4 regions of the Pseudomonas silesiensis genome follow, and region 4 is predicted to be linked to each of the others. Evidence: predicted binding sites of a transcription regulator. Region 4 holds the regulator's gene; each other region holds the start of a gene.
What was found. Region 4 encodes sigma-54, which starts transcription at its own class of promoters, with help from an activator protein. Its sites were predicted from a motif close to ANTGGCATNNANNTTGCTNT; they were not measured.
Positions count from the first base shown of each region.

Region 1: a site for sigma-54 is predicted at 2,169-2,188, ahead of flgB (flagellar basal body rod protein FlgB). Genes of this name have one in related genera too.
Region 2: a site for sigma-54 is predicted at 1,773-1,792, ahead of glnA (type I glutamate--ammonia ligase). Genes of this name have one in related genera too.
Region 3: a site for sigma-54 is predicted at 1,828-1,847, ahead of PMA3_RS20395 (CmpA/NrtA family ABC transporter substrate-binding protein). Genes of this name have one in related genera too.

Region 1 is NZ_CP014870.1:1,290,818-1,294,618, reverse strand. It holds gene flgE (flagellar hook protein FlgE) at 1-498, opposite strand, end outside; gene flgD (flagellar hook assembly protein FlgD) at 530-1,252, opposite strand; gene flgC (flagellar basal body rod protein FlgC) at 1,268-1,711, opposite strand; gene flgB (flagellar basal body rod protein FlgB) at 1,715-2,122, opposite strand; gene cheR (protein-glutamate O-methyltransferase CheR) at 2,473-3,300, opposite strand; gene PMA3_RS05790 (chemotaxis protein CheV) at 3,347-3,801, opposite strand, start outside.
Region 2 is NZ_CP014870.1:251,755-255,555, forward strand. It holds gene glnA (type I glutamate--ammonia ligase) at 268-1,674, opposite strand; gene thiI (tRNA uracil 4-sulfurtransferase ThiI) at 2,007-3,461, shown strand; gene typA (translational GTPase TypA) at 3,601-3,801, shown strand, end outside.
Region 3 is NZ_CP014870.1:4,638,837-4,642,637, reverse strand. It holds gene PMA3_RS20400 (ANTAR domain-containing response regulator) at 1-480, opposite strand, end outside; gene PMA3_RS20395 (CmpA/NrtA family ABC transporter substrate-binding protein) at 496-1,707, opposite strand; gene PMA3_RS20390 (quinone-dependent dihydroorotate dehydrogenase) at 1,940-2,959, shown strand; gene rmf (ribosome modulation factor) at 3,337-3,552, opposite strand.
Region 4 is NZ_CP014870.1:5,656,799-5,660,599, forward strand. It holds gene lptA (lipopolysaccharide transport periplasmic protein LptA) at 1-121, shown strand, start outside; gene lptB (LPS export ABC transporter ATP-binding protein) at 121-846, shown strand; gene PMA3_RS25105 (RNA polymerase factor sigma-54) at 1,030-2,523, shown strand; gene hpf (ribosome hibernation-promoting factor, HPF/YfiA family) at 2,598-2,906, shown strand; gene ptsN (PTS IIA-like nitrogen regulatory protein PtsN) at 2,919-3,383, shown strand; gene rapZ (RNase adapter RapZ) at 3,386-3,801, shown strand, end outside.

The DNA of each region.
Region 1 (3,801 bases), 2.5 Mb from region 4:
CGTGGAGTTCAGGTTGATCGTCGACGAAATCGTGCTGGTGGACTTGGGCGCCAGGTTCGAAGTATCGATGCGCAGGTCGGTCAACACACCGTTCTGAATCTTGCCATTGGCGTCCACACCGTAGCCCTGCAGACGCGCAGAGCCGTCAGTGTTGGTCACGTATCCTTCCTTGTCGACCTTGAACGTACCGGCACGGGTGTAGGACAGCGAACCGCTGTTATTCAGTACGAAGAAGCCTGAACCGTTGATGCCCATGTCCAGCACGTTGCCGGTGTTGTTGATGTCGCCCTGGGTGAACTGCTGGGCGACGTTGGCCAGGCGCACTCCGCTTCCAACGGCCTTGCTGCCGGTACCCAGCTTGCTCGCCGAGTAAACGTCCTGGAATTCGGCACGGGACGATTTGAAACCGGTGGTCGCGACGTTGGCGATGTTGTTGCCGGTCACGTCCAGTTGTTTGTTGGCTGCATAGAGACCGCTAAGGCCGATATTGAAAGACATAATCCACTCCTTTGTGCCGTGTTAGTCGGCTCTACATACCAATGGTTTGTACTTTGGACAGGGCGACACTGCCCAGCCCGGCCAGGTTGAGCATCAACTCACCGCCGGTCTGGCTGATGGTCACGCTGTTGACGGTCGCCGGCAGATGGGTGATCAGTGCCACGGCCTGATCATCGATGGTGGTCGCAGCGGCGAAGCTATAAGTACCTGACTCAACCGTTTTGCCTGCATCGTCCTTGCCGTCCCAGATGAAGCTGGCATTGCCGGCCGACTGACTGCCCAGGTCGATGGTGCGAACGGTCTTGCCGTCCTTGTCGCTGATTTTCAAGGTGGCACCGGCCACCGAATCCGGGATCACCACCGTGCCGGTCATGCTCTTTGAAGTGTCGACCACGGCTTTGTCGCCCGGCGCAATGACCGAACGCCCCACCAGCGACGACGCCTGCAATGCCTGGGAGGAGTTGTAGTTGCTGGCGAGGCCCGTCACCGTGTCGTTAAGCGAGGTGATCCCTTCCAGACTGCTGAACTGCGCCAATTGCGCGACGAACTCGCCGTTGTCCTGCGGCTCCAGCGGGTTCTGGTTTTTCAGCTGGGTGACCAGCAACTGCAGGAATGCATCCTTGCCCAGGGCTTTTTTGCCGGTGGCGCTGTCCGTTGCCGACGCCAGGCCGCCGGTAGCGGTATTGGTCTTGATCGAGGAGTTGGCCAGGATGTCGTTGAGGTTCAAGCCACTGGTGGTATCAATCACACTCATCTGAGTCGTCCCCTATCACTGACCCAGGGTCAGGACCTTCTGCATCATGGTCTTGGCCGTGTTCATCATTTCGGCGTTGGTCTGGAACGAACGGCTCGCGGAGATCATGTCGGCCATTTCTTCCACCACATTGACGTTGGGGTAATAGACGTAGCCCTTGGCGTCGGCTGCCGGATGGTTCGGCTCGTACCGTGCGTCCAGATTGCTCTGGTCTTCGACGACGCCCAGCACTTGCACGCCCTGGCCGGCGGCGTCCTGGTTCTGGAACAGCGAATCGCCGCCGCCACTCTGGGCACCCTGGTACATGGTGGCGAATACCGGGTGACGCGCGCGGTAGGTCTGGTCAATGCTCGAAGAGACGGTCTCGGCGTTGGCGATGTTACTGGCGACGGTGTTCAGGCGAGTGGTCTGGGCACTCATACCGCTACCGGCAATGTTGAAAACGCTGGCGAGGGACATGAATCATTCTCCACGAAGGGCTGAGATCAACCCTTTGAATTTGCTGTTGAGCAGGGTGAAGCTGGCCTGGAAGTTGACCGAGTTTTCCGCGTAGGCCGATTGCTCGAGCTGAGCGTCCACGGTGTTCTGGTCGATCGACGCTTGCATCGGCGTGCGATACAGCAGCGACTCATCTCCGTTACCCAGGCCTTCGGCTTCGATATGACGGTTGTTGGTCATGTTCAAAGCGAAAGAGCCGCCCTTGGTCTTCTCGTTCTGCGCGGCGAGCACTGCCGAAAAGTCCAGGTCCCGAGCCTTGTAGTTCGGGGTGTCGGCGTTGGCAATGTTGTTGGCCAGGACTTCGGCGCGCTTGGCGCGAAAGCCCAGGGCCTGTTCGTGGATACCGAGCGCTTTATCGAAGCTGATGCTCATGTCGGATACCTTCGGGTGACCTGATTTTCGTAACTTGACTTTTACAAAAGCAAGCGTCGTGCCAATTCAAAAAAGCCCGTAAACCGGGGCTTTGCGGGCAGGGGGAAGCTGGCAATGCCAGAAAAGCGGCAACCGGTTTCCGCTGTCTGCCGCTTTTCTGCCGCTTCACACGTTCGCAAGCACGCCGCATACCCTGTAGGAGCGAGCTTGCTCGCGATGGTGCATCAGTCGACACCGGTGTACCTGACACACCATCGCGAGCAAGCTCGCTCCTACAGGGGTATGTGGGAAATCATCAGGCATAAAAAAGGGAGCCCTGAGGACTCCCGTTTTTTGGCACCGCCTACGAATCACTTCGCCTGGTAAATAATCCCCGGACTGCACTGAACCATCTGGTAATGATCCGGCAAACCGTTCAGCGCTTCGGACGCGCCGAGGAACAGATAACCGCCGCGCTTCAACGTGCCGTGAATACGCAACAGGATGTCTTTCTTCACCTCGGCGGAGAAGTAGATCAGCACATTGCGGCAGAACACGATGTCGAACTTGCCGAGGCTCGCGTAGCTGTCCAGCAGGTTGAACGAGCGAAACTCCACCCGGCTCTTGATCGGTGCCTTGATGGCCCAGCGCCCCGGTCCCTTGGGGTCGAAATATCGCTGCAGGCGCTCGGGTGACAAACCGCGGCCGATGGCCAGGCTGTCGTACTCGCCGCTCTTGCAGTTGGTCAGCATGGTGCCGGACAGGTCGGTGGCAACGATCTGCACCCCCATTTTCAACTGGCCCAGGTTGACCCGCTCGAACTCATCGATCGACATCGACAACGAATACGGTTCCTGACCCGACGAGCAAGCCGCCGACCAGATCCGCAGGCGCTGACCAGGGGCGGCCTTGATCGCTTCGGGCAGCACCTTGTTCTTCAAGACTTCAAACGGATAGGTGTCACGAAACCACAGGGTTTCGTTGGTGGTCATGGCATCCACCACCATCTCGCGCAGGCCACTGCGTGGCTGGGTCTGGATGCGCTGGACCAGCTCACCCAGGGACTTGATGCCTTGCTGCTCCATCAGTTTGTTGAGACGGCTCGCGACCAGGTACTGCTTGTTTTCACCGAGCAAAATGCCACAGGCTTTTTCCAGGAAGACCCGGAACTGTTCGAAATCCAAATTACCCGTAGACAAAGATACCGCCTCTTAAATCGTGTTGACCGCCAGGGGCAGAAGGCCCCTAGCTGATGTCTGCTGCTTTGATCCGGTCGACTACCCGGGATGCCAGGTCATCAGGACGGAATTTGGCCAGGAAGTCATCGGCACCGACTTTCTTGACCATCGCCTGATTGAATACACCCGACAACGAAGTATGCAGGATGATATGCAGCTTTTGCATGCGCGGGTCGTTGCGGATCTCGGCCGTCAGGGTGTACCCGTCCATTTCCGGCATCTCGATATCGGAAATCATCATCAGGAACTCTTCTTCCGGCTTCTTGCCCTCCTCGACCAACTTGCGCAGGTAATCGAGCGCTTGCCGGCCGTCGTTCAGCGCCACCACTTCGACGCCGACCGTTTGCAGGCAACGCGAGACCTGCTTGCGCGCCACCGACGAGTCGTCGACCGTCAGCACGCGCAAGGACAGCGCTTTGTGCCGGGTGTCGCCATCCACCACGCCGACGGAAATGGCCTCCG
Region 2 (3,801 bases), 1.4 Mb from region 4:
CAGCATAGGTCAGGGGTGACGGTTGACCCAAGTGGTTAACATTTGGGCACGGTTTACCTATGCCACCTCAGCACAGCAGATCCCTGTGGGAGCGGGCTTGCCCGCGAAAGCAGACTGTCTGACGAATTAGATGCTGGCTGTGCCGCCGCCTTCGCGGGCAAGCCCGCTCCCACAGGGATCTGCTGCGCCCATTAAATCGTGGGTACAAAAAAGGCCTCCCGAAGGAGGCCTCTCTTTTGTCACGCCGCGTGTCGCAGCGCTACCGGATCAGCAGCTGTAGTACAGCTCGTATTCCAGTGGGTGTACGAAGGTACGTACCTTGATTTCTTCTTCGCTTTTAAGGGCGATGTAAGTGTCGATGAAGTCGTCGCTGAAAACGCCGCCTTTGGTCAGGAACGCACGACCTTTGTCCAGCTCTTCCAGGGCTTCTTTCAGGCTGCCGCAAACTTGTGGGATCTCTTTCGCCTCTTCAGGCGGCAGGTCGTACAGGTTTTTGTCAGCTGCGTCGCCAGGGTGGATCTTGTTCTGGATGCCGTCCAGGCCAGCCATCATCAGGGCTGCGAAAGCCAGGTAAGGGTTGGCGGCCGGGTCCGGGAAGCGCGCTTCGATACGGCGACCCTTGGGGCTGTTCACGTAAGGAATGCGGATCGAGGCGGAGCGGTTGCGTGCCGAGTAAGCCAGCATGACCGGTGCTTCGAAACCTGGGACCAGACGCTTGTAGGAGTTGGTCGACGGGTTGGTGAAGCCGTTCAGGGCCTTACCGTGCTTGATGATACCGCCGATGAAGTACAGGGCGGTGTCGGACAGGCCGGCATAACCTTCGCCGGCGAAGGTGTTCTTGCCGTCTTTGGAAATCGATACGTGAACGTGCATACCCGAACCGTTATCGCCGTACAGCGGCTTAGGCATGAAGGTCGCGGTGCGGCCATAGGCATCGGCAACGTTGTGCACGCAGTATTTCAGGGTCTGAACTTCGTCAGCCTTGGCGACCAGGGTGTTGAACTTCACACCGATTTCGTTCTGGCCGGCAGTCGCCACTTCGTGGTGGTGAACTTCGACGGTCTGGCCCATTTCTTCCAGTGCGTTGCACATGGAGGTACGGATTTCATGGTCGAAGTCGAACGGTGGAACAGGGAAGTAGCCGCCTTTCACGCCTGGACGGTGGCCTTTGTTGCCGCCTTCCACGTCCTGGTCGGACATCCACGAGCCTTGCTCGGAGAAGATTTTGAACATGGAGCCGGAGATGTCGGATTTGAACTTCACCGAGTCGAAAATGAAAAACTCAGGCTCCGGACCGAAGAAAGCGGTGTCGCCGATACCGGTGGACTTGAGGTATTCCTCGGCACGGCGGGCGATGGCGCGTGGGTCGCGGTCATAGCCTTGCATGGTCGAAGGTTCGATGATGTCGCAGACCAGGATCAGGGTCGGTTCTTCAGTGAACGGATCGAGTACGGCAGTGCTGTCGTCCGGCAGCAGGATCATGTCGGAGGCTTCGATGCCTTTCCAGCCAGCGATGGAGGATCCGTCGAACATCTTGCCGACTTCGAAAAAGTCGTCATCCAGCGCATCGCGAGCCGGCATGGTCACGTGATGCTGAGTGCCTTTGGTATCCGTGAAGCGCAGATCAATCCACTTGACGTCATGATCTTTGATGAGTTGAACCGACTTCGACATAGTGTCCTCCGGGTGGATTCGGGCTTGGGTAGTGGATGGCCCTTGGAATGTGGGTGATGCCGGCGCGAATACTCTGCCAAGGCAACCTGCCTCACAAGGGAGCAAATTGCATGCCAGTGCCCCATCATGGTTTTTTTGCCCCAAAATCACGCTTATAAAGGTGCAATCGGTCATAAAGAAGAAAATCTCGCCCTGTTATGTGGCGTGTAATTCAACAAATGACCTGTTTTGGTGCGCGGCAAACCTTATACACATTAACTGGTTAAACCTTGAGCAATTTCCGCTATAATCCGCGCCCCCCTTTTTCGGCTGGCCCAGCGCGCGCTGTTTTCATGAAACTAATCGTAAAAGTCTTTCCCGAGATCACCATCAAGAGCCGCCCGGTACGGATGCGTTTCATCCGCCAGTTGGCCAAAAATATCCGTACCGTGCTCCGCGACCTGGACCCGGCCGTGGTGGTGAACGGTGTGTGGGACAATCTCGAGCTGGAAACCCGCGTCAGCGAGCCCAAAGCCCTGAAGGAGATGACCGAACGCCTGAGCTGCATGCCGGGCATCGCGCATTTCCTGCAGGTCGACGAGTACCCGTTGGGCGACTTCGACGACATCGTCGCCAAGTGCAAGCAGCACTTCGGCGAGGCGTTGGCCGGGAAGATCTTTTCGGTGCGCTGCAAGCGTGCCGGCAAGCATGAATTCAGCTCGATGGACGTCGAGAAATACGTCGGCAGCCAACTGCGTCGTCAGTGCGGCGCCGCCGGAATTTCGCTGAAAGAGCCGGAAATCGAAGTCCGCATCGAAATTCGCGACAAACGGTTGTTCGTGATCCACAACCAGCACAACAGCATCGGTGGTTATCCGCTGGGTGCCCTGGAGCAGACGCTTGTACTGATGTCCGGCGGCTTCGATTCCACCGTTGCGGCCTACCAGATCATGCGTCGCGGCCTGATGAGCCATTTCTGCTTCTTCAATCTGGGCGGGCGTGCCCATGAGCTGGGCGTCATGGAGGTCGCGCATTTCATCTGGAAGAAGTACGGCAGCTCCCAACGCGTGTTATTTGTCAGTGTGCCGTTCGAGGAAGTACTGGGAGAAATTCTCGGGAAAGTCGATAACAGTCATATGGGTGTGGTTTTGAAGCGTATGATGTTGCGCGCTGCTTCCCGTATTGCCGATCGGCTGGAGATCGAAGCGCTGGTCACCGGCGAAGCGATTTCCCAGGTGTCGAGCCAGACGCTGCCGAACCTGTCCGTGATCGACTGCGTGACCGACAAACTGGTCTTGCGTCCGCTGATCGCCAGTCACAAGCAGGACATCATCGACCTGGCCAACGAAATCGGTACCGCCGACTTCGCCAAGCACATGCCGGAATACTGTGGGGTCATCTCGGTGAACCCCAAGACCCACGCCAAGCGACCGCGCGTGGAGCATGAAGAGAAAGAATTCGACATGGCGGTCCTTGAGCGTGCGCTCGAGAACGCCAAGCTGGTGCCGATCGATCGCGTGATCGACGAATTGGGCCAGGACTTGCAGATCGAAGAAGTCAGCGAAGCACTGGCGGGCCAGATCATCATCGACATCCGTCACCCGGATGCCGCTGAAGACGAGCCGCTGGATCTAGCTGGCATTGAGGTACAGACGATGCCGTTTTATGCATTGAACGCTCGTTTCAAGGAACTGGACCCTACTCGCCAGTACCTGCTGTATTGCGACAAAGGCGTGATGAGTCGCCTGCATGCCCACCATTTGCTCAGTGAGGGGCATGCCAATGTGCGCGTTTATCGACCGAGCTAAGAGCCCGGGGCTGTTTGCCTGTGGCCTGCGTCACCGGCCCCCCGACGCCGCCGTCAAGCTGTAACGGCAAGGCCTGACTCTACTGTAAATCGCTGCCAAGACTTGTCAGCACACCGAATCCTCTGATCGAGATACACAAGTGATCGAAAATCTACGCAACATCGCCATCATTGCTCACGTTGACCATGGTAAGACCACCCTGGTAGACAAACTCTTGCGTCAATCCGGCACCCTGGAGCGCAACGAGCTCAACGACGAGCGCGTGATGGACTCCAACGACCAGGAGAAAGAGCGCGGTATTACCATTCTGGCGAAAAACACCGCCATCAACTGGAACGGC
Region 3 (3,801 bases), 1.0 Mb from region 4:
CTGTTCCTCGTTGCAATCCTTCATCTTCATCAGCAGCCCCTTTGCCAGTTCGATGCGCTTGCGCTCGGCCAGTTGCTGGTCCCGGGCGTGGAGTTGCGCACGCAGGGCCTGGTCGCTTTCGAAGCGCGCCATGGCCACGTCGAGAATCGGCTGCAAGCGTTGTGCGTGAATGCCTTCGACGATGTAGGCACTGACCCCGGACTTGATCGCCCGGCGCATCACGTCAGGGTCATGCTCGTCGGTAAACATCACGATCGGCCGCGGTTGATCGCGGCTCACCAGCACCACTTGCTCCATGACATCGCGGCTCGGTGACTCGGTATCGATCAGGATCACGTCCGGACGCACCGTTTCGACGCGCGCGGGCAAGTCGATGGTCAGGCCCGACTCATCTATTACTTCGAACCCGGCTTCGGTCAGGGCCGCTTTCAGGCGACCGACTTTCTTCGCGGTGTCGTTGATCAGCAGGATTCGCAACATCTATGCAGTCTCCTGTCAGCGGCTGGCGAAAAGCGGTGAGCTGTCGCTCATGGCATGCAGCTTGAAACTGCGGGCATAGCCGGCAGGGTCCGAGCCGTCCCAGACCTTGCCGTCGATCAACTGGCTGCTGCGCATCGACTGACTCCCGGCGGCGACCCCGACTGCGGAGGCGGCCTCTGAATACAAGTCTAGTTGCTGCACCTGACGCGCCACGGCGAGGTAGTCCGGATCGTCACGCAACAAACCCCAGCGGCGAAACTGGGTCATGAACCACATGCCATCGGACAAGTAAGGCACGTTGACCTCGCCAGCGCCGTGCAAGCGCAGAGCGTGCGGGTCCTGCCAGCGATGGCCCAGGCCATCGGCATAGTCGCCGAGCAAGCGCGGTTCGATGCAGTCGAGCGGAGCGTCCAGGTATTGCGCTGCGCTGAGCAATTGAGCGGTGCTGCGGCGATTCTCGGTGCTGGCTTCGATGAAGCGGCTGGCCTCCAGGATCGCCATCACCAGCGCCCTGGCGGTGTTGGGGTATTGCTCGACAAAGGTGCGGGTGCAGCCGAGGACTTTTTCCGGGTGATCGGGCCAGATGGTCTGGGTCGTCGCCAGGGTAAAACCGAGATTCTGCTTCACCGCACTGGCGGACCAGGGTTCGCCGACGCAGAAACCGTCGATACGGCCCGCTTGCAGGTGCGCGACCATTTGCGGCGGCGGCACCACGACGCTGTCGACGTCGTGCAACGGATGGATGCCCTGGCTGGCCAGCCAGTAATACAGCCACATGGCGTGGGTGCCGGTGGGAAACGTCTGGGCGAAGGTCAGTTTTGGGCGACTTTGGTGCACGTGCCGCTCCAGTGCTTCAGGACTGGTCACGCCAAGGGCCTGCAAGCCATGGGACAGGTTGATGCTCTGGCCGTTCTGGTTCAGGCCCATCAACACGGCCATGTCGTTCGCGGCCACGCCGCCTATCCCTAAATGAACCGCATAAATCAAGCCGTACAAGCTGTGAGCGGCGTCGAGTTCACCACTGACCAGTTTGTCTCGCAGATTGGCCCACGACGACTGACGCTTGAGGTTCAGGGTCAGGCCATAGGGCTGGGCGAAACCCTGGGTGGCCGCGACCACCAGCGAAGCGCAGTCGCTCAGGGCCATGAAACCGAGGTTGATTTCGGTCTTTTCCGGGGCATCGCTGCCGTGGACCCAGGCCAGTGGGGAGGCTGGAATTTCAATCATGGGCAAACACCTTCCATAAAAAAAGCGCCGTACCGGCTGCTTGCCCGAGCAAGGCCAGGTGACGACGCCTTTGTCTTTCGACCCATCCCGCCGTTGGCATGGGTGCTGATTGCCAGTGACGGTGCAAGGCATATGCCATCGCCGGCTGTTTTTGCGGCGTGCCTCGCCTGCACCCCCGATGCCCGGCTATAATCGCCGCCTCATTTCGCCGCCAATCGAGTCAAAGCCGCCCATGTACAACCTGGCCCGTCAGCTGTTGTTCCAACTTTCCCCGGAAACCTCCCACGATCTGTCCCTGGACCTGATCGGCGCGGGCGGGCGTTTGGGCCTCAACGGCTTGCTGTGCAAGGCGCCGGCGAAAATGCCGGTGACCGTCATGGGCCTGGAATTCCCGAATCCGGTGGGGCTGGCAGCCGGTCTGGACAAGAATGGCGCGGCCATCGACGGTTTTGCCCAACTGGGTTTCGGCTTTGTCGAAATCGGCACCATCACCCCGCGTCCGCAACCGGGCAACCCGAAGCCTCGGATCTTCCGTCTGCCCGAAGCCGAGGCGATCATCAATCGCATGGGTTTCAACAACCTCGGCGTCGATCACCTGTTGGCCCGTGTGGCAGCGGCCAAGTACAAGGGTGTGCTGGGGATCAATATCGGCAAGAACTTCGATACCCCGGTCGAGCGTGCCGTCGATGACTACCTGATCTGCCTGGACAAGGTCTACGCCCACGCCAGCTATGTGACAGTCAACGTCAGCTCGCCGAACACCCCGGGCTTGCGCAGCCTGCAGTTCGGTGACTCGCTCAAGCAGCTGCTGGCCGACCTGGCCACGCGTCGGGCGGAACTGGCGTTGCGTCACGGCAAGCACGTCCCGTTGGCCATCAAGATTGCACCGGACATGACCGACGAAGAAACCGTCCAGGTCGCGCAAGCGTTGATCGAAACGGGGATGGACGCGGTCATCGCCACCAACACCACCCTGAGCCGTGTCGGCGTCGAAGGCATGGAATACGGTGACGAGGCGGGCGGCCTGTCCGGCGCACCGGTTCGCGAGAAGAGCACCCACACGGTGAAAGTGCTGGCGGCGGAACTGGCCGGTCGTTTGCCGATCATTGCCGTGGGCGGCATCACCGAAGGCAAACATGCGGCGGAGAAAATCGCGGCAGGAGCGAGCCTGGTGCAGCTGTATTCCGGCTTCATCTATAAGGGCCCGGCGTTGATTCGCGAGTCCGTGGACGCCATAGCAGCCCTGCGCTGATCCCTTGTAGGAGCGAGGCTCGCCCGCGAACCAGGCGCCGCAGTGTATCTGTCGCACCGCGTTATCGTTCTTCGCCGGCAAGCCTGGCTCCTACAGGCGAACCAGGCGCCGCGGTGTATCTGTTGTACCGCGTTATCGTTCTTCGCCGGCAAGCCTGGCTCCTACAGGCGAACCAGGCGCCGCGGTGTATCTGTTGTACCGCGTTAGCGTTCTTCGCCGGCAAGCCTGGCTCCTACAGGGGATGGTGTCCGACAGTCGATGGCATAAAAAAGGGCTCCTCGAGGGAGCCCCTGGGCCGAAGCCCGCCGCCCGGATGGGGCGTGCGTGGTAAGTCGTTACGTAATCAGATTGTCGTGTCGGAGTGTTGTGCCCTGTGTCTAGCCGACGGCGTGAAGTTCGTTGAGTCTGTGGATTCCCGCAGTGCCGGTCATACCGTCCCAGTTGTCGCCGCGTCCTTCTCGCCAGCCGTTAATCCAGGCTTGGCGTACCGACGGTAGAGTAAATGGGCAAAGCTCACGGGATTTGCCACCAACGCCATATTGATATCCGCGCAAAAATGCTCTTTCCAACGGATCACGCTTAAGTCTTCTCATAGGGTGTTGCCCTCACTTGTTGACTGTATGTATCGCGTTGACCTCAATCGAGGTCTGGCAGAAAAATTCTGCCGTTGGGGCTCGCTGCCGGCGTCGCGAGCCAAGGTGTTGACGCCGTTGCGACGTCAACCTGTGTTGAGTTCTAACCAATGCGTCACATCGAGGGAATGATCGTTTTGTCATAAGGACGTAACGATAAAGATGGTAAAGCGATAAGTAACACGATGTTTGTCCGCCGTTGTTGGACCA
Region 4 (3,801 bases):
CACAGAGAAGAAACTGGCGAGCGCCGGTCGCGCTACAGGCAACAAGGTGACCGAGTCGCGCCCGCGCATCGACATGGTGATCCAGCCGAAAAAGAAAACCGACGAGCAAAAGGCCCAGTAATGGCAACTCTGAAAGCTCAGCATCTGGCCAAGAGCTACAAGAGCCGCCAGGTCGTGCGCGACGTCAGCCTGTCGATCGACAGCGGTCAGATCGTCGGCTTGCTCGGCCCTAACGGCGCCGGCAAAACCACCTGCTTCTACATGATCGTCGGCCTGGTACAGGCCGATCAGGGCCGCGTACTGATCGATGATCTGGATGTCAGCCATCAGCCGATGCACGGTCGCGCGAAAGCCGGTATCGGCTATCTTCCGCAGGAAGCGTCGATCTTCCGCAAGCTCTCGGTGGCCGATAACATCCTGGCGATCCTCGAGACCCGCAAGGAGCTCGACAAGGCTGGTCGTCGCAAGGAGCTGGAAAGCCTGCTGCAGGAATTCCATATCCACCACATCCGCGACAACCTCGGCATGAGCCTGTCCGGTGGTGAGCGCCGCCGCGTGGAAATCGCCCGGGCACTGGCCACCAATCCGAAATTCATCCTCCTCGACGAACCCTTCGCCGGCGTGGACCCGATTTCGGTAGGCGACATCAAACAGATCATCCATCACCTCAAGGCCAAGGGCATTGGTGTGCTGATCACGGACCACAACGTCCGCGAAACCCTGGATATCTGCGAAACCGCCTATATCGTCAACGATGGCCAACTGATCGCCGAAGGCGACTCCGACACCATCCTGGCCAACGAGCTGGTCAAGGAAGTGTATCTGGGCCATGAGTTCCGCCTGTAGGCGCTGAGGTGTCCAGCTGTCGCTCAAGCGCTTGTCTCGATAAAAAATCAACACTTTTTTATTGTTACAACGCTCTAGGCAAACGCTAAAGTTTCGGGCATATAATTTGCTTATGTTTGGCGCTCCGGCGCCCTGTAGTGGATGGCGCATGTGCGCCGGCGAATAAGGTGTTAAGCCCCTGCCATGAAACCATCGCTAGTCTTGAGAATGGGCCAGCAGCTGACGATGACACCGCAGCTGCAACAGGCCATCCGCCTGCTCCAATTGTCGACCCTGGACCTGCAACAGGAAATCCAGGAGGCCCTGGAGTCCAATCCGATGCTCGAACGCCAGGAAGAAGGCGACGACTTCGATAACGCCGACCCCTTGGCCGACAAAGCCGAACAGCAACCCAACGCCGATGTGACGGAACCCTCCTACCAGGAAACCGCCCCGACGGTGGATAACCTCGAGGAAGGTGACTGGAACGAGCGCATTCCCAACGAACTGCCGGTCGATACCGCCTGGGAAGACGTTTACCAGACCAGCGCCAGCAGCCTGCCGAGCAACGATGACGACGAGTGGGACTTCACTACCCGTACATCGGCCGGTGAGAGCCTGCAAAGCCATCTGCTGTGGCAACTGAACCTGGCACCGATGTCCGACACCGATCGCCTGATTGCCGTGACCCTGATCGACTGCATCAACAATCAGGGCTACCTGGACGAAACCCTCGAGGAAATTCTCGAAGCCTTCGACCCGGAACTGGACATCGAACTGGACGAAATAGAAGCCGTCCTGCATCGCATCCAGCAATTCGAACCCGCCGGCATCGCCGCCCGCAACCTGGGCGAATGCCTGTTGCTGCAATTGCGCCAATTGCCCGCCAAGACCCCGTGGCTGGCCGAGGCCAAGCGTCTGGTCAGCGATTACATCGACCTGCTTGGCAGCCGCGACTACAGCCAGCTGATGCGCCGCATGAAGCTCAAGGAAGATGAACTGCGCCAGGTGATCGAGCTGGTGCAGAGCCTCAACCCGCGTCCTGGCTCGCAGATCGAGTCCAGCGAAGCCGAATACGTCGTCCCCGATGTCATCGTGCGCAAGGACAACGAGCGCTGGCTGGTGGAGCTGAACCAGGAATCGGTGCCACGGCTGCGGGTCAACGCCCAATACGCCGGTTTCGTGCGCCGCGCCGACACCAGTGCCGACAACACCTTCATGCGCAATCAGTTGCAAGAAGCCCGCTGGTTCATCAAGAGCCTGCAGAGCCGCAACGAAACCCTGATGAAGGTGGCCACCCAGATCGTCGAGCATCAGCGCGGCTTCCTGGAGTACGGCGACGAAGCCATGAAGCCGTTGGTGCTGCATGACATTGCCGAGGCGGTGGGCATGCACGAGTCGACGATTTCCCGGGTGACCACGCAGAAATTCATGCATACCCCCCGGGGCATCTATGAACTGAAATACTTTTTTTCCAGCCACGTCAGCACCTCGGAAGGCGGTGAATGCTCGTCCACGGCGATCCGCGCGATCATCAAAAAACTGGTTGCAGCGGAAAATCAGAAAAAGCCGTTGAGTGACAGCAAGATCGCTGGTTTACTGGAGGCACAAGGCATTCAGGTGGCTCGCCGCACCGTCGCCAAGTACCGCGAATCCCTCGGGATCGCGCCTTCGAGCGAACGCAAGCGGTTGATGTAGAGCCACGCCACAGCGTTCCAGTGGCAGGCATTTCTGCCTGCCGCTTTATGCACTGGCAACGAAGGAGAAGCTGTATGCAAGTCAACATCAGTGGACACCAACTGGAAGTGACCGAACCTCTTCGCACCTACATCGGCGAAAAACTCGAACGATTGGAGAGGCACTTCGACAAGATCACCAACGTGCAGGTCACGATGACGGTCGAAAAGCTGAAGCAGAAAATCGAAGCCACGCTGCATATTCCCGGCAATGAAGTCGTCGCCAACGCGGAACATACCGATATGTACGCGGCCATCGACGCATTGACCGACAAGCTGGATAAACAACTCAAAAAGCATAAGGAAAAGACCCAGAGCCTCCTCCAGGGCGCGACCGGTCGTTAACACTCCCAACCCATGATCCGACTTGAAAGCATCCTGACCCCCGGCCGTTCCCTCGTGAACGTGCCGGGCGGCAGTAAAAAGAAAGCCCTCGAGCAAATTGCCAACCTCATCCATAAAGAAGTGCCGGATCTGGAGATGCAAGATGTCTTCGAGGCTCTGATTGCCCGTGAAAAACTCGGCTCGACCGGTTTTGGCAACGGCATCGCCATCCCCCATTGTCGGCTCAAGGGCTGCACCTCACCCGTCAGTGCCTTGATGCATCTGGACGCTCCCATCGATTTCGACGCCATCGACGGTGCCCCGGTTGACCTGCTGTTCGTGCTGCTGGTCCCGGAAGCCGCTACCGATGCGCACCTGGAGCTGCTGCGCCAGATCGCCAGCATGCTCGATCGCAAGGAAGTACGCGATAAGCTGCGCAGCGCCCCGAGCAATGAAGCCTTGTATCAGGTTGTCCTGGACGAGCAAAACGGTCATTAATCATGCGCTTGATCATCGTCAGTGGCCGTTCCGGCTCAGGTAAAAGTACCGCGCTCGATGTTCTCGAGGACAACGGCTTCTACTGCATCGACAACCTGCCTGCCGGGCTTCTGCCGGAGCTGGCCGAACGTGCGTTGATCCACACCGAGCTCGCCCAGCCGCTGGTTGCCGTGTCCATCGACGCGCGTAACTTGCCGAGCCACCTTTCACGCTTTCCCGAGCTGCTGGAAGAAGTCCGCAGCCGGCATATCCAGTGCGATGTACTGTATCTGGACGCCGACGAAGAAACCTTGCTCAAACGTTTTTCGGAGACCCGCCGGCGTCACCCGCTGAGCAATGCCAACCGTTCACTGGCGGAGGCGATCAGCGATGAGAGCATGCTGCTCGGGCCGATTGCCGACCTCGCCGATCTCAAGGT